Regions from separate parts of the Acetobacterium sp. KB-1 genome, predicted to be linked through region 3. Evidence: riboswitches for the same ligand, from Rfam matches in the RefSeq annotation. Region 3 holds a riboswitch; each other region holds the start of a gene.
The links. Region 3 has a riboswitch for cyclic di-GMP ahead of DOZ58_RS11250 (type II secretion system protein). Riboswitches for the same ligand answer to the same signal wherever they lie in the genome.
Positions count from the first base shown of each region.

Region 1: linked by a shared signal. The riboswitch ahead of DOZ58_RS03090 (hypothetical protein) and the one ahead of DOZ58_RS11250 (type II secretion system protein) in region 3 are both predicted to bind cyclic di-GMP.
Region 2: linked by a shared signal. The riboswitch ahead of DOZ58_RS01555 (glycosyl hydrolase family 28-related protein) and the one ahead of DOZ58_RS11250 (type II secretion system protein) in region 3 are both predicted to bind cyclic di-GMP.
Region 4: linked by a shared signal. The riboswitch ahead of DOZ58_RS01070 (nucleotide sugar dehydrogenase) and the one ahead of DOZ58_RS11250 (type II secretion system protein) in region 3 are both predicted to bind cyclic di-GMP.

Region 1 is NZ_CP030040.1:650,196-654,699, reverse strand. Features, by position in the region: gene DOZ58_RS03105 (VOC family protein) at 1-211, shown strand, start outside; gene DOZ58_RS03100 (DUF3793 family protein) at 389-946, opposite strand; gene DOZ58_RS03095 (DUF2325 domain-containing protein) at 949-1,281, opposite strand; cyclic di-GMP riboswitch class I at 1,772-1,856, shown strand; cyclic di-GMP riboswitch class I at 1,934-2,018, shown strand; gene DOZ58_RS03090 (hypothetical protein) at 2,099-2,443, shown strand; gene DOZ58_RS03085 (hypothetical protein) at 2,462-2,779, shown strand; gene DOZ58_RS03080 (Flp family type IVb pilin) at 2,793-3,011, shown strand; gene DOZ58_RS03075 (Flp family type IVb pilin) at 3,063-3,230, shown strand; gene DOZ58_RS03070 (Flp family type IVb pilin) at 3,292-3,459, shown strand; gene DOZ58_RS03065 (TadE/TadG family type IV pilus assembly protein) at 3,641-4,051, shown strand; gene DOZ58_RS03060 (Tad domain-containing protein) at 4,052-4,504, shown strand, end outside.
Region 2 is NZ_CP030040.1:327,817-332,320, forward strand. Features, by position in the region: gene DOZ58_RS01550 (glycosyl hydrolase family 28-related protein) at 1-1,595, shown strand, start outside; cyclic di-GMP riboswitch class I at 1,719-1,801, shown strand; gene DOZ58_RS01555 (glycosyl hydrolase family 28-related protein) at 1,814-3,841, shown strand; gene DOZ58_RS01560 (GDP-mannose 4,6-dehydratase) at 4,066-4,504, shown strand, end outside.
Region 3 is NZ_CP030040.1:2,420,267-2,424,770, forward strand. Features, by position in the region: one part of gene DOZ58_RS11235 (IS3 family transposase) at 1-428, shown strand, start outside; gene DOZ58_RS11240 (A24 family peptidase) at 377-814, opposite strand; gene DOZ58_RS11245 (hypothetical protein) at 804-1,265, opposite strand; gene DOZ58_RS11250 (type II secretion system protein) at 1,584-2,090, opposite strand; cyclic di-GMP riboswitch class I at 2,272-2,379, opposite strand; gene DOZ58_RS11255 (prepilin-type N-terminal cleavage/methylation domain-containing protein) at 2,584-3,150, opposite strand; gene DOZ58_RS11260 (prepilin-type N-terminal cleavage/methylation domain-containing protein) at 3,212-3,775, opposite strand; cyclic di-GMP riboswitch class I at 3,869-3,971, opposite strand; gene DOZ58_RS11265 (type IV pilus twitching motility protein PilT) at 4,230-4,504, opposite strand, start outside.
Region 4 is NZ_CP030040.1:222,838-227,341, reverse strand. Features, by position in the region: gene DOZ58_RS01075 (polysaccharide deacetylase family protein) at 1-764, opposite strand, end outside; gene DOZ58_RS01070 (nucleotide sugar dehydrogenase) at 781-2,100, opposite strand; cyclic di-GMP riboswitch class I at 2,180-2,274, opposite strand; gene hemZ (coproporphyrinogen dehydrogenase HemZ) at 2,451-3,902, opposite strand; gene DOZ58_RS01060 (MBL fold metallo-hydrolase) at 3,910-4,504, opposite strand, start outside.

The DNA.
Region 1 (4,504 bases), 1.8 Mb from region 3:
CTTTAACTATGGGCAAGCACTCCCTTATGATTTGGGGACGGCCTATGGTCATTTAGCGGTGCTCGTTGATGATCTTGAGGCGTCTTTTGCAACTCACGAAGCAAAGGGCTATAAGCCAACACCGCTAAAAGGACTGAGTGGCGATGGGAAACCCCGTTATTATTTTATAACTGATCCGGATGGTTATAAAATTGAGATTATTCGGAATTAAATAATCATTGTGGGAGCTGATTGAAGATACGCTCTATTACTATATTTTTGATTATGAATTAATTAAGAAATATTGTATTCAGAAATGCTTAAGTCCCAAAGAAGCTGTCGTAATCAATAAAGAAGAAAAATCACTTAAACCTATTGCCTAAAATAAGTCAAAATGTCTAAGAAATTCTTACGCGGCTACTGTTAAACGTATGATCGAAGATCCCTTGAGAAGGCATTGATAATATTTTGTCGCGCATTTTTTATATTTGCTGAAAAGTTTAATTTTTTCGTTCGCATTACAATAGACTTTCCAGTAACCGCAATGTTTACAGTTTTTTCCTTCGTTTTGGATAAAGCCTTCTACATCTTCAAAAGGATAGCTCAAGAACAAGCCAATTTCATGGGGGAAATCTGCTGAGTCGTGAATGCGTTCTGATAAAAATGCCAAACACGATTCAAGATCCCCTGTTGGATAGCCAATTTTGTTTAAAAAACGTTCGACTTTGGGACATGAGAGGTCACGGTTAAGTCTATTTTTACGGTAGACGTACAGAAGAACACGATTTCGATTGGTTTTTAATCGTTCAAAATAAACTCCACGAGCATTCAAAGTATTGTTCCAATTGGTGATTTGATTAATCAACTGATCGTGATCATCGAAAGAATAGCTAAATAAATTCCCAGTTTTGATTCCAGCTAGAGTTGGAGAGCAGTGTCGGATAATTTCTTCCTCAAAAGTACTCATTGTTACACTCCGCGGGATATCGTTTTTAAATGGCACTTGTCCCGTTTTTCGCACACAGAACAGTGCTCATCTAAAATGCTACGTAATGCAGATAAGCTACTTGTATGCGATCGAGCGAGCGGCAAGTTAAGTCTTTTCGCTTCAAAGGTCGCACAGTTAACCATTTTATGAGAGACGGTTCCAGTAAATAATACGATTAGATCAGGAACTCCGATTTTCTTTTTCAGGGCACCCTGCATTTGAGTGAATACCTTGGCACGGCAGTTATACTCTTTACATAGGTCTTTATATTGATAAATCATACGATCATTTCCGCCAATGATAACAATGCTCATAAGATAACCTCCAGTTTAAATATATGTTAGATGTTGCTAACATAATCAAAATGTAACACAGTCTGCTTTCTGTGTCAAATACTTAATTATTTATTAAGTATTTTTTAGAGGGAATACAACAAGGCGAACAAATGTATTTATGTAAAAATTATAACTATAAAATCATCTCTGAGGTTAGCGTGTTTTTTTTTTCGATGGCTTAAGTATTTGCAGCATTAAAAATTAACATTTCTAAAGAATGGCAATAATATTAGATTATCATAATAAAAGATAATATTGATAACTATATAACAATTAGATGCAACATAATTTAAGGATAATCGAATGAATGTTGAGAAACATCGACGAACATAATGAATTCGTATCTTTATGTTTAGTATGACAAATAAAAAATAATGTGCAAAATATTACTCTTTAATATGCTCGGTATTTAAAATATAGCAAATAATTCTCTTGACATATCAAATACAATGAACTATCATGATCTCAATAGAATATTTAGCAAACTTATCGAAAGGTAAGGACGCAAAGCTTTAGGGTCTAAGTAATTTTTTATATGACAGCCAGTTGCAAGATAACATCATTATATGGTGTATTTAGTGCAACGTGTCAGAGCGTTGTTTTTTTATTCTAGTTTTCTCCTGTTGGACAATTTAATATTCGGCAAACTTACCGAAAGGTGAGGACGCAAAGCTATAGGGTCTAAATAATTTTTTATATGACAGCCAGTTGCAGATTTTAGGTGTATTTAATTCGCCTTTAGTGCAACGCGTAAATCGTTGCTTTTTTATTACCAAAAATTACTGGAGGTGAGCTGATGAACCAATTTGCAATAACTGTACTGGTTTTATTAACCGGAGCTGTCGTTGGCGCTTTGATGGAAAAATCTTCTGTATACTTGATCAAGCAAAGAGTTAATATTCTGAAGCACCCTCAATTTTCAGGCAGTGTTTCAAAAACAATCTTTTGGGCGATAATGAATGCATTTGTTTGGTTAGTCTTTGTAAAACTGAATGGACTTGAAGCAAAAACACTGGAATATATGATGCTCTTTTCAATCTGTATCATTCTTTCGGTAGTAGACATCAGCATAAAAAAAATCCCCAACGAACTGGTATTAATGACCATCTTCGTCGGTGGAGCCTTTGTCATAACAAGGTAACCCATTACAAGTATCGGGATGAATATTTTTGGTTTAGTGATTGGTTTTATTATTTTCTTCTTACCAGCAATGATCGGAAAGGGTGCTGGTTGGGGAGACGTAAAATATGCAGCGGCAGTTGGTTTTTGTTTAGGGGTATATGGCATTATATCGGCAATTATGATTATGACATTCTTTTTGATGATCTACACAATTTATCTGATTATCAGAAGAAAAGGTAATTTAAAATCAAAGGTTGCCTTGGGACCGTTTATGGCATCCGGTTTTGTCTCAGTTTTAGTTATAAATCTTATAAATGCAAACGATCATCTATTTGAATTTGGAATGTTATTTTAAGGATTGAAAATAAATGTTAACGATTACGAAATTTAATCAACAATTATTAAGGGAGAAAAAAGAAATGAAAAATGCATTGTCAAGGATAATTAGAACAGAGGACGGACAGGGGCTGGTTGAATATGGACTAATCATAACGGGGATCGCACTAGCTGCTATTGCTGCCATCTGGTTATTAGGACCACAAATCGGCCAAATGTTTACTGACATCGGCACTCAATTAGCAGCATGACAGAACTTATTAGTTAGACTAATAAATAATATATTAAAAGGAGAAAATAAAATGAAAAGCGTATTTGTACGAATGATGAAAGAAGAAGATGGACAGGGTTTGGTTGAATATGGATTAATCATTGCCGGGATCGCATTAGCCGCAATTGCCGCAATTTGGTTGTTAGGACCACAGATTGGTCAATTCTTTACGGATATTGGAACTCAGTTGGCACTTTAGAAAAAGCAATAGTGCACACAACTGACAAAACGAACACAAAAAAATTAAAAGGAGAACTAAAATGAAAAATTTGTTTACAAACATGATGAGGGAAGAAGATGGACAGGGTTTGGTTGAATATGGATTAATCATTGCCGGGATCGCCTTGGCAGCCATTGCTGCTATCTGGTTATTAGGACCACAAATTGGCCAATTCTTTACGGATATTGGAACCCAATTAGCATTATAAAATCTATTGGTAGTTATTGCGTTTGCGGTGAAGAAACTAGTGGCATATTGGCAACGTCAGAGTAGAGATTTCTGTCAGACGTAATCAATATGCCTTTTTTAATGAATTCAACAATTGACATAGGTTGGGTTCAAAAGGACTTAATAATAAGATCATTTTTATAAATGATCGGGGAGGGAAAATGTTTGCAAACATAATCAAAAAAATAAAAAAAGAAGACGGACAGGCCATTGTTGAGCTTGCATTAACCTTGCCAATTTTGATTATGATTTTGTGTGGAATCATCGATTTTGGTTGGTTGTTTATGAACCAGAATAGTATTGATTATGCCTCCCGAGAGGGTGCACGCTATGCGATCGTTAATTCAACCAGTAAAACAGCAATTGAAGAGCATATCCGGACGATTGCTCCGGAGAACATTGCCAGTACAGTTGATATCGACATTACTTTTACGAATGTCTCAAACCCTCGTCTTGGAGATGTGGTAATTGAGATTAGCGATGATATTGCTATTCTAACACCAATTGTCGGTGTTTTCGTCCAGGGTGAAACCATGAATCTTTCTTCATCCTGTACCATGAAGGTAGAGTAAATGAAAAAATTAATCGAAGTTTTCAATAAATACCGACCTTTTAAAAGGATAGAAAATGAAGAACATGGCGACGCATTGATTATTGTAGCCGTATCGATGGTTTTTATATTTGGAATATTGGCATTGGTGATCGATCTGGGATTGGCCTATTTAAGCACCGGGGAACAGCAAAAAGCGGCCGATGCGGCGGTGTATTCAGCGGGACGGTTGCTACCCATTGAAACCGGCAATACGGTAAAGGTCAATCAGATAAAAAATAGTGCCGTTGATTATACCAGCCTGAATGGATTTGAAGATTTAACGCAAGACGATATTGTTTTAGGTAAAATCAGCAATGGCCAATACACGGAAATACGGGTAACCGTTGATAACACTGTCCCCATGTATTTTGCCAAAATATTTGGGATTGACTATCTTGATCTTTCAAGAAGTGCTGTCGCAAAACTTTCTCCG
Region 2 (4,504 bases), 1.9 Mb from region 3:
TGAAAAAGTTATCTGTTTTTTTAGTCACACTATTTGTATTATTCAGTGCGATGCCAGTAAATTCAGCGTTTGCTGCCAGAGTTAGACCCCCAAGAAGACCGATTAGAATTACTCAACCGGTAGTGACAGAACCGGTAGTGACAGAACCGGTAGTGACAGAACCGGTAGTGACAGAACCGGTAGTCACAGAACCGGTAGTCACAGAACCGATAGTGACAGAACCAGAAGTTACAGAACCAACGACACCTGTCAGTCAGGAAGTCAGCGTCAAAGATTTTGGAGCGAAAGGGGATGGTATCAGCGATGATACCTTGGCCATTCAAAAAGCCATTAACGAGGCAAGCAGTAAAAATGTCACCTTGTTAATTCCGGCGGCAACCTATGTGGTTACGAGTCAATTGGAAATGAAGAACAATACAAAAATCAGCGGCTATGGTGCAACCTTGTACATGGCACCCCAGCAGTCAACAGTTGCCAATATTTTATGGTCAAATCCAGATTCGTATATTTCTAATGTAACGATCGAAGGATTGAAACTAGAATCTCAAAACACGATTGCAGGTGCCGAGTATTACGCAAACAGCATGATCAGCAACGTTCAGGGGATGTTTTTTCAGGGCATCAGTAACCTGACGATCAAAGATGTTTCGATGGATAGTATGTATGTAGGCTTAAAAATGGGACAATCTGGAAGCAACCGGAATCAGGGAGTTACTGTCAGCAACCTCAATATCGATAGAACTGGCATGCCTGTTCAGGTTTCTGGTACCAACGATTTAATCATGACAGATAGCATTCTGAATGCCAATTCTGGCGGAACGAAGTGGCTTCATGCAGCATACATCCGAGGCGATAACAGTAATTTCCTTTTTAACAATGTTGAATTTAATAATGCCCCTGGTGGCGGTATTGCAGTAGCTGGCAATGATAAATTCCCCACTGCACCCGATCATATTGTCTTTGAGAATTGTCGTATTAAAAACAGTGTTGTCGGTATGCACGTCAATACTGGTGCAAACAATGTGAGTATCTCAGGTTTAACCATCGAAGGAAGCAGTTTGGGGTTTAAGATAACGGATGCAAACAACCTGAATATCAAAGATGTAAACATTAGCGGTGCGATGCCATCAACTACTGATCTTGGTGCATTCATTATTAATAATAGTTATCAAGCAAATATAGAAAATGTTACAGTCGATGCCAATGGTATGGCAGGAGCCTTATTCTGGCTAATTGGTGAAGTAAAAGATACTAACGTTTCTGGAATGAATGTAACGAATGTGGATAAGATTCCCTTGATTAGTGCCAACAGCGCGTCTCAAACGACCAATGTTGTTGTAGAAAACTCCAGTTTTGAATATAACAATATCGATAAATACGGAATTGGTTTCAGAGGCGTTGGTTCACAAGCAGTGCTTCAAAACAATACCTTTGTAAATAACGGTGCTGAATATTCTTATCTGATCTACAATCCCGAAGGAACAGCTATTCAGGTATCTGACAATTCTTACAGCGGATTCCAAAGCTTGACTTCCAGCTCGGACTTTTCAGTAGCTACCAATAATTTCAACCTTCTGTCAGCAAAAGTTGACTAATCGATTTTAAAAATGGACATATCGTTTATCGTATTAATTCAATAAAGCAATTACTAAAAGCCTTGCTCTTTTGAACAAGGCTTTATTTTACAAATTAAAGTGGTCGAATATTAACAATTTTGTCCACGATAAAGGCAAACCAATTGAAAAGTTGGGACGCAAAACTAAGGGCCTTAACTCAAAGAGAAAGGTAGCCGGTTGCCGAAAGGAGCAAAAAAATGAGTTATAGTTTGGATCATCGCGCAAAGAAAATTTGTGTAAGTGTGGTGGTAATCCTATTGATGTTAAGTAGCGTTTTTTCTTCGAACGTTTTAGCAGCAACCATCGATACCGAAGCGACTGAATTACCTGGAGTCACCTATCAGACCCATATACAAAATGAAGGTTGGTCACAGGGCTGGATGAGTAGTGGTGAACTCTCCGGTTCAGAAGGAAAGGGATATCGCCTCGAGGGAATAAAAATAAATCTGACTGGAAGCGTCCCCTCAGGGTTAGAAATTGAATATCGGACACATGTGCAAAATAAGGGATGGGAGCAGGAATGGGCTACAAACGGAGAATTTTCAGGATCTGAAGGCGAAGGATTTCGGCTGGAAGGAATCCAGATTAGATTAACCGGTGAGAATGCAGCAAATTATTCTGTTAAATACCGAACCCATATTCAAAATGAAGGTTGGGTTCAAGGTTGGGTGTCAGACGGGGCACTCTCAGGCTCGGAAGGAAAAAGTCTGCGCTTAGAGGCAATTGAAATCATCATTGAAAAGCAGTCAGCTGGAGTAGCCAACGAACCCGCAGACCCAGTGGTTACAGACCCAGTGGTTACAGACCCAGTGGTCACAGACCCAGGAGTCACAGACCCAGGAGTCACAGACCCAGGAGTCACAGAACCAACCCCACCAGTGAGTCAGGAAGTCAACGTCAGAGATTTTGGTGCGAAAGGCGATGGTGTCAGTGATGATACATCAGCGATACAAAAAGCCATTAACGAGGCAAGTAGTAAAAATGTAACCTTAACAATGCCTGCTGCAACCTATATGGTTACGAGTCAACTGGAATTAAAGAATAATACAAAAATTAGCGGCTATGGCGCGACTTTATACATGGCGCCCCAGCAGTCAGCAGTTGCAAATATTCTATGGTCGAATCCCGCATCATATATTTCAAACGTAACCATTGAAGGATTGACACTAAAATCTCAAAACACGATCGCTGGAACCGATTATTATGCAAACAGCATGATCAGTAATGTGCAGGGGATGTTTTTTCAGGGGATCAGTAACCTGACGATCAAAGATGTCGCTATGGACAGTATGTATGTTGGCATAAAAATGGGGCAATCTGGAAGTACTCGAAATACTGGAATTACCATCAGCAATCTGAAAATTGATAAATCTGGCATGCCGATTCAAATTTCAGGAACCAATAACTTTACGATGACAGACAGTGTTTTGAATTCGAGCGAGGGCGGAACAAAATGGTTACATTCGGCATACATCCGCGGTGATAACAGTCATTTTTACTTTGGAAATGTCGAGTTTAACAATGCTTCTGGAGGAGGAATTGCGGTGGCTGGCAATGACAAATTCCCTACCGCTCCTGATCATATCGTTTTTGAGAACTGTCGTATTAAAAACAGTGTCGTCGGTATGCACATCAATACCGGTGCGAATAACGTTACCATCAGAGGATTAAGCATCGAAGGCAGTAGTCTGGGATTCAAAATTGTAAATGCAAATAACTTAAGCATAAACGATGTAAATATCAGCGGAGCCATACCATCGACCTCCGATATTGGAGCGTTCAGCATTGGTAACAGTTCGCAGTCAAATATTTCAAATGTTACTGTCGACTCAACCGGTATGGCAGGAGCACTATTCTGGTTAATCGGAGAAGTAAAGGATACAAATATTTCTGGCATGGACGTAACGAATGTGGATAAAATTCCTTTAATAAGTGCTAACAGCGCATCAAAAACGACCAACGTCGTTGTTGAAAATTCAAACTTTAAATACAAAAGCATTGATAAATATGGCATCGGATTCAGAGGCGTGGGATCGCAGGCAGTCCTTCGAAATAATACCTTTACGAACAGTGGTACGGCGTATTCTTATTTGATTTACAACCCGGAAGGAACGTCAATTCAAGTATCTGATAATTCGTATAGCGGATTTCAGCGGTTGAATGCCAGTTCTGATTTCTCGGTAGTTGCCAACAACTTTAACCTTTTGACAGCAAAAGTTGACTAGAGAACGATCGATCAAAATCATTTCACACAATCTCAAAAATAAAAGTTTTGAAAAGTCTTGTTTTAAACAGGGCTTTTTTTAAGTTATGATAAAACAATATAAAAATGGAAAACTATTTTATCGGAATGAATATTAATTAAAAAACTGGTAAGATGGGAGCAAAAAGGGTAAAATATAAATTATCTATCAAAAAAAACAAGTCGATAATAAAGGCGGTTGTAAAAATGAAGATACTAATTACTGGGGTAGCAGGCTTTATTGGTTTTCATTTGGCGAATTTAATGCTTAGACAGAATCATCAAATTGTAGGCGTTGATAATCTGAACGATTATTATGAACAATCGTTAAAGAAAGATCGATTAGCAATTTTGGAAGCACATAAACAATTTTTATTTTACAAGGCTGATTTAAAAGATAAGCCTTCAGTTGATAAGATTTTTGAAACACATCGTCCAGAGTATGTAATTAATTTGGCAGCCCAGGCGGGAGTTCGTTTTTCGATTAGCAATCCCTATGCCTATCTTGATTCAAATCTCATCGGATTTATGAATGTACTTGAAGCATGTCGCAATTACCCGGTTAGGCATCTAATATATGCTTCGTCAAGTTCTGTTTATGGTGGAAATAAAGTTGTGCCATTTTCTACGAACCATAATGTTGATC
Region 3 (4,504 bases):
ATGTATGTATTCTTCTGGATTTATACAATCGCGAAATTATTGGTTACAGCGCAGGCGCGCAAAAAGATGCCATGCTTGTTTATCAGGCTTTTGCAACGGTCAAATACAGACTGGATAAGATATCAATCTTCCATACGGATCGTGGAAATGAATTTAAAAACAATATTATTGATGGGATCATCGATACGTTTAATATCAGACGTTCATTGAGTCAAAAAGGTTGTCCGTATGACAATGCCGTTGCTGAAGCTACCTTTAAAGTTTTTAAAACTGAATTTGTGTATCCGAATACGTTTGACTCCCTGGAACAGCTAAAACTGGAATTGTTTGATTATATTCATTGGTATAATCACATCCGAATTCATTCGTCTCTTGATTATATGACGCCGATTGAATTCAAAACAGCAGACCTTAAAAAAGTTGTCTGAAAAAGTGTTGACAATCCAATAGTATCAAAGTCAATCATGGTAATACAGATTAAAATGGCCCCTGCCGAGAATACTACCAGCCACTGAAAGGATAGACCATAAACTGCAAAAATCAGGATTGCCATCAGCCCGGTAAAGAGTTCAACTAACGGATAGCGAACGGCGATGGGCTCACCGCAATCGACGCATTTCCCCCGTAGCCAGAAATAGCTAAACAGCGGAATATTGTGATAGCCCTTGATCTGAGCATTGCAACGGGGGCAGAACGAGCGTCCCTTGGCAAAGGATAGCGCCTTGGGTACCCGGTAGATAACCACGTTAAGAAAGCTACCGATAACAATTCCGATAACAAAGATATATAAATAGAGGATACTGTTAATCAGCACAAGCATATGCGTCTAAGTCCTTTCCTGAAAAGCGATCACTTAAGATAGCGTTTGTCTTTATTCTACTACTGATGGTTTCACCTGGCGAATACCGGGTTTCCCAACCATCACGGCTATAGACAATATAATCAATGGTAGCATCCCGATTATCATCAACCACCCGGATTTCGGCCTCACGATTGATCTCCTGACCAATCAGATCAACGAGATCCGTTTGAACCGGTACGTGGTAATCACCCAAAGCCTTAAATTCAATGGCTTTGGCCCGGGCTGCCAGATAGACCAGTTTGGCATTGGCGGCGTTGGTGGTATGACGTAAGGCTGTGACCAGACCTGAAATTATCAGTATGACCACGACGAGAATTAACACCACCGTCAGAACAAAACCTCGGCTAAACCCAATCGGTTCGTTATTTGAGGAAGCTAATTCATAGTCTTTGATTGGATGCAAGGGTTACCTCCCAAAATGATTTCTATTCTAAGAATGACAAGCGAAATTATTCTACCATAAACTTTACAGGATTGACTTAAATTGTTGGGGTTTAATTGTTAAATTCTTCTTTACTTATCGAAAAAACAGTGGCTTCAGCACTACAATTTCTACAGTGCAATAATGTATAACCGCCTGAACACGATCTCGGTAATGCTAAACTTGGTTTAAATAAAAAACTCCCGATCCCCGGGCAAACCCAATGACGGGTTTGCGCCTTGGATAGGGAGAGAGTACCCTATGGCGCATAGGGCTACAAATGTTTTAATTTATAAAATGTTAGTTTTTAACCACTGTGGCACTGTCATCTGAGATTGTAATGGTATAACCATCTTTTGTGAATTCAACTTCTGTAACCTGTGCTGTTTCTGTCGTTGCTGCACTACCAGCACCTACATCCACCGTCCAAGTAGCCAGACCTGCTGTAGTTCCTATCGAAATATCCGTACCAATATACTTAGCCATCTGTGCACTTGCCTTATTAGCTGCTGTTGTTCCTGGCGTAGCCAGTGCTTTTTCTGTTGCTACAGCCGCTGAACTTAATGCTGTTGAAAGTGCTCCATCAGTAAGACTTGTCGTGGCACCAAACTCAGTCGCTGTCGATTGTGCGGCGACATAGACCGTTCTTGCCTCTGCTATCATCGCTTTTCCCCGTGCATCATTCACAAATCCCAACATCGTCGGAATCGTAAACGCCGCCAAGATCGCCAGGATCACCAATACTACAATAATTTCGACCAGGGTAAATCCTTTTCTGTTTTTTTTAATTCTGTTAATTAATTCCATTTTGCGTCACTCCTTATTTTTTTATTTTATTACTTTCTTTGCTCTATATGATCATCTGCGCCTAGAGATGATTTATAAACTGGATTTATTGCTAAAACAGACCCACTTTCTCATGGTGTCCATTATTTTGTCTTAATCATTACGATTAGCTTTTTTGTCAAAAAAAGCCACACTTTCGTCGTGTGGCAACTGGCTGTCGTATCAAATTGGATTTTCAATACTTATTCCAATTGACTTAGACCCTTTAGCTTTGCGTCTCAGATTTTCATCTGTTTTGCCTTTATTTTATGCTGTCTACACTTAAATCTTATGTTAACACCTATTAAAAGTCAAGTTAAAACTTTACAAGTTTGTGACAACTTTCCGCTATTTAATCCGTTCAAGATTTATCCACAAAAATTCTATACCGTCACATCTTTTTTAAAACCCAAACACCTGCCACAGATACTCAGTTAATTTTTTATTACTTAGCCAACTTAAGCTTATTTATTCATTATTTATTCCAAGGTACCGCCGGTCGGGAAGCCGAAGCTTCCAGCTTTTTCACCGTCACATTTTCCTCATTAAACCAAACAACATATCCATTCTTGGCATAATAGACCTCTTTTACCTTACCTGGATTCCCCACCGCATAATCCATAATCACATACCAATAGGAATCGTCCTGTGCATAATTGCCACGATAATCCAAATTAGTAATTTTCAAATCATTACCAAGGTATTTTTTCATTTGCATGCTGGCCGCATTATGATAACTTTTTGAACCCGTCGTCTCACATCGCGATACCCAATATGAATTTAGATCATCATACGGATTATTACCACTGTTAGTTTTATCCAACCCTACACCGGTCCCAACGATTTCCGTCGCCGTTGTCTGTGCTGCCACATACACTTCCCTGGCTTCAGCGATATAGGCTTTCCCCTTGGCATCCGCGACAAACCCCAGCATTGTTGGAATGGTAAAGGCTGCTAAGATAGCCAGTACCACCAGTACCACAATAATTTCGACCAGGGTAAATCCTTTTTTTAGTTTTATGCTCTTTTTACCATTTTTCATTACTCTCCTCAACGCTTTCAAGCAAACACCACGGAATGTAAAGCGATGCACCAATTCATGATCACCATTTTGCAACGCTTGTATTATTATTTTCAATGGTTACCCGATAGCCATTTTTTAGGTATACCACTTTATTTACTTTTCCGGTTTTTCCATCTGCCGGGTCAACACCAACCGTTACTGTCCAAGCTGCCTCCTGATTCTCCGGTGTGGCTTGAGGCTTAGTCATCAAATCAAGATCTGAAATTTCAAGATCAGATCTAAGGTAACTAAACATTTTCAAACTCGCCTGAACTCTGGGAGAGTCATAGTCAAAATGATCCGGTTTATATTTACTCCGATACGATATCTTTGTCGAACCTAAACAATTTGATAATCCAAACCATTGATTACTTTCCGAATCCGTCAAATCAGTGATTCCACTAAATTCGGTTGCTACCGCTTGTGCCGCGACATAAACCTCCCGGGCTTCAGCAATATAGGCTTTTCCTCTGGCATCTGCGACAAATCCCAGCATCGTCGGTATGGTAAAGGCGGCCAGTATCGCCAGAACCACTAAGACGACAATAATTTCGACCAGGGTAAACCCTTTTTTTTGATCACGCTGTTTTTTAATCCACTCCATAAATCCCTCTTATCCCTCTTAAGTAATAATAATTCTCATAACCCGGTAAGATGACGGTGAAACGTTTTTTTATACAAAAAAAGCCGCATTAAATGCAGCAACTGGCTGTCGTATCATGTCGAATTTTTATCAATCCACTGATTTAGACCCTATAGCTTTGCGTCCCAGAGTTTCCTCTGATTTGCCCTTATTATTCACAGTTCTTTTTAATCATAGGTGAGCATCTCAAAAAAGTCAAGTTAAGAATTTACAAATATTGATATTTTCCCTTGGCTAATTTCGAGCTTTGTAACATCAATATCGTCCGCAAAGCAATTTTCTTTAACCTTTTTTTCACAAGTAGCATCTAAACGCTGCCGATACCAACCTTGGATTTATGATAAAACGATCGACAGCATTCGGGCGGTTGATAACCGCCCCTACAAATTCTATTTGACGTTATTGTTTTAGCCAACTACCGCCCAAAATACTGATTAAACTCCTGCTTGTCACTGGCCCATTCCAGACCGACTTCGTAGGTGATTTTCTGGTCTCTCACCAGCATCGCCAAATCGGCATTCAGGGTTTTCATACCGTCACGGCCGCCAGTTTGCATCACCGAAGCCAGCTGATGGGTTTTATTTTCGCGGATCAGATTAAGCACCGCATCGGTGCCAATTAGCACCTCCAGGGCGGCCATCCGACCTTCCCCAGTGGCCAGGGGCACCAGTTGCTGGGTAACGACCCCTT
Region 4 (4,504 bases), 1.8 Mb from region 3:
TCAATAGCGGGCTGAATAGGTTGATTTGACTTCCTATATTCGGATTCATCTAGTACATCATCCAGTTTTATTGAAACAATGGTTCCAGTTTTAATATTTCTTATATAGTTTGTCGTCATCTCGTATGATGAAAAACTTTGATAGCTAAGGTACTGATTCGATAAAACAACCTTATTCAAATTACTTGCATATGCTGATTCAAGGATTGAATCACCATAATGTGTTGTATTGCATTTCAGTAAAGTTGGAGTAATTCCCAATATGCTCTTCAAGACTAGGTTAGCCCTGCATAAATCTTCAATCTGTTCCTGCTGTGAAAGATTCATAATGTCTTTTGATCCGGAAAGTGTGTAGTTACCAACCATTTGATTATTTGTAACAATATTCTTCACAGCTTCACCATCTTCTGCAGCTTCTATTCCCGAAACAAAAAATGTTCCATTCATTTTATTTTCATTCAGTAAAACAATAATTTTATCCATTGTTTCCCGGTCTGAAAGACCGTCAAAGGTTAGTGCTATGACACCATTATTTGTTTCTGTACCTACTATAATGTCGGCTTTCTGACGATCATTGCTTAATCTGGTTAAAGCGTCATCAATCTCTTTTGAAGCATCATACTGAATTTTATTTACGATCATTTCACTTATCAGAGTACTTGAATCTTTAAAAAGAAAGTAAAATACTAAGGTAAGTAATAAGATCAGGAAAACTGCTACACTTATGATTTTAATCCCATTTCCAACATTTCGAAAGCTTTTCAAACTCAATCCCCTTTATCTACAGATTCCAATACTGAAAGCCAAAGTTTTCAGCCTCTTTTTTATTGAATATACTTTTTATATCAATCAATACTTTACCAGCAGTTTCAATTTTGCGATACATCTTTTTAACTTCATTCAGGGAAAGACACTTAAAATCATCATGTGCAACTGCGAAAACAATACAATCAGCATCACTTATCTGATCAACATCAACCAAACAACATTGATACTCTTTATATACTTCTTCCTTATCTGCAGTTGGATCGCATATCATTGGATTTAAATAATACCCTTTTAATAATTCAATAATATCCCATACTTTTGAGTTTCTTAAATCTTTGCAATTCTCTTTAAACGTAATACCTAAAACATAGATATTTGTCTCTTTGATACTAATATCCGCTTTAATTAATTGTCTAAATACTGCTTCAACAACAAACTTGCTCATATCATCATTGATTCTTCTTCCAGCAGATATAATTTGTGAATTATAGCCAAGTTTTTCTGCTTCATATATAAAATAATATGGATCTATGCCAATACAATGCCCCCCAACTAGGCCAGGGTAAAAATTCAGTGCATTCCATTTTGTGTTCATTGCTTTGATGACGTCCTCAGTATTTATATTCATATGATCAAAGATCATTGCTAATTCATTCATAAATGCAATATTTATATCTCTTTGTGCATTTTCAGCAATTTTAGCCGCTTCTGCTACCTTGATAGATTCAGCCTCAAAAATATCTGCTTCCACTACCAATCGATATACATTAGCAATTATTTGGCGCGTTTCAATATCTAATCCAGCAACAATTTTGGGTATGTTTTTTAGTCGATGTTGCTTATCTCCCGGGTTGATTCGTTCAGGCGAATAACCGACTGAAAAGTCAATTCCCGGAATCAAGCCTGATTCCTGTTGTAATATTGGTATACAGATATCTTCGGTAACTCCCGGATAAACTGTAGACTCAAAGACAATTATGGTATCTTTCTTCATATATCTACCAACCATTTTACTTGCCTCAATCACCGGATTTAGATCTGGCCTTTTATCTTGAAAAATTGGTGTTGGAACTGTAATAATAATGAATTTAGCATTTGCAATACATTTTTCGTCACATGTAAAATCTAATGCTGTCTTTTTTATTCGCTCATTTCCGACTTCATTTGTCGGGTCAATTCCGTTTTTATACTTGTCAATTTTAGTTTTATCAATATCAAAGCCGATAACATCAACCTTCTCCGAAAATCCAATCGCCAAGGGGATTCCTACGTAACCAAGGCCAACAACAAGAATTTTCTCCTTCTTTTGACAAATTTCCTCAAATATGCCCATAAATACCTCTTTCATATATTTGTAATAGACTTAAACTGCTGCAAATAACAATTGCGAACAAAAAAAAAGCTACCATAATTATGGTAGCTAGACTATCATAGTCGCACAATTACATGCGACTTTAGACTCTATGCTTTGCGTCTTCAACTTTCGTTAAGTTTGCCTTTACTTAATATCACACTATGCAATTCTTGGAGCAATTAATAATAGCATGAGCATTTACAAATTGTCAATATAATTTTGAATAATATTACAACTACATTACAAAATATCTTTTTCCGTTACTATTTAGGAAATTACAGCCTATTATTCTTTAACCGTTAGTAAACATCTTAATTTGTCAAACCCGTTTAAAGTGTTTGTTTATAAGCTTCACACTTCTTCTCCACAATCTCCTCAAACCGTTCATTATAAGTCCTCACGTCCTTAACCGTAAAGACCTTTCTGATATTATCGGTAACTGGATCATAGAGGTTTCCCGTTGCTCCGGCTCCGATACCGATAGTAGACTGGCATTCAGCCATCATCAGAATATTATAAATCCCTTCATGTCCCGGCTTTGCATACCCCGTATTCTCACTGTTATCTCTGGTGTATTTTAAACGATACAGATAATAGGGTTCAAAACCTTCACCACTTAAACGGCTCTTCACCGCCTGATAAAAGCCTTCACCATAGCCCTCTTTAACGACAATCCCGTTTTGATCTTTGATTCTGGAGCCCTTTTTAATCGATAGATTATGGATCGTTATATTTTCTGGTGCAAGTGCAATAACAGCGTCCAGTGATCGTAAAAAATCATCCGGTGTTTCATTTCCCAATCCCACAATCAGATCCATGTTCAAGGTTTTAAAGCCGAAGGATTTGACGAGTGCTACCTGTTTCTCGATCAGTCCGGCTTCCCATGGTCTTCCCACACTTTGCAACGTTTGCGGATTCATCGATTGGGGATTGAGACAAAGCCGCTCCACGCCATGATCTTTTGCAACCTTTAGCTTATCTCGGTTAATGGTTTCTGGTCGCCCTGCTTCTAAGGTATATTCTCTGAGATGGGATAAATCAAGGGATTCTTCCAACGATGACATCAGCGCATCCAACTGAATGGCGCTTAACACCGTCGGCGTTCCACCACCAATATATAAAGTATCAATCCGTAAATCTGAAGCGCTTAGTATTTCGCCAGTTTTTTTTATTTCAACAAGCAAATGATCAAAGTACTGTTCAAGATTTTCACCCTTTTTGTCGACGATCGTGGATACAAAGGAGCAATAATCGCATTTGGACGGACAAAGCGGAATCCCCACATATAGACTAATCAGGTGAGAATTTGCACACGCTTGTACAGCGGGAATAAAATCAGCTTGTTTTTTTGCAATCCGCATCAATAAGTCCGTGCGGTCACGACTGACCCGATAGTATTTTCTGAATCGATTGTTGATTTCTGTTGGACTCCACCCTTGTTTTACATACTTTTGCACCATTTTAACGGGTTTGATTCCTGTTAATGTTCCCCACTGCAGCTGCCTGTCAAAATACTCAGATAAAAAATCATAAAGAAACCCCTTGTAAATACTATTTTCAAGAGGATCATCACTGTTATTAACTTGAAAGGCCCGAGTTAATGTTTTTCCATCGTCCCATGTCAGGGTCAGAATGACTTGATTCCCCCGCTTTCTTTGAGATAATACACCATCAGCAGCTCCCGATACGACGTTTTTTACGCCTGGGTCAAAGGCCTGATATAATTCGTGGAAATAATACTCCAATTCCGGTCGTTCTAAATCAAAGCGAAGTACTCTCATCGGCTCTCTAAAAACGCCCCTTTAAAAAAGGATTGTTCGTTTTTTCGTACCCAATGGTCGTATTCTCGCCATGTCCCGGCAATACAGTGGTTGCATCGTCCAGAACAAACAATTTTGATTTAATTCCATTTAGCAATTCATTCAAATCACCATCGGCAAAGTCAGTCCGACCAATGGAGGTATTAAAAAGGGTATCTCCGGCAAAAAGCTGATCCTCTGCCAGAAGACAGATACCGCCCTTTGAGTGGCCTGGTGTATGAATCACCCGGAAAGCAATATTACCTAAGGTAATGGTCTCATTTTCATTTAAAAAACCATCAGCCGGTTCCAATATCATCGACATGCCTGCCAGAACCGAAAGGTTACGTCGCGGATCAATAAGACAATCAGCATCATTTTCATGAATGAGAACCTTGGCACCGGTTAACTTTTTAATCTGATTGACACCACCAAGATGGTCAAAATGACCGTGAGTCAGCAAAATATAATTCACCTTCAGTTTGTTTTCATTAATGATATCAGATATCCGCTGATCCTCAAACCCGGGATCAATGACTGCTGCTTCCAACGTTTTTTCATCCCAGACCACATAGCAGTTCGTT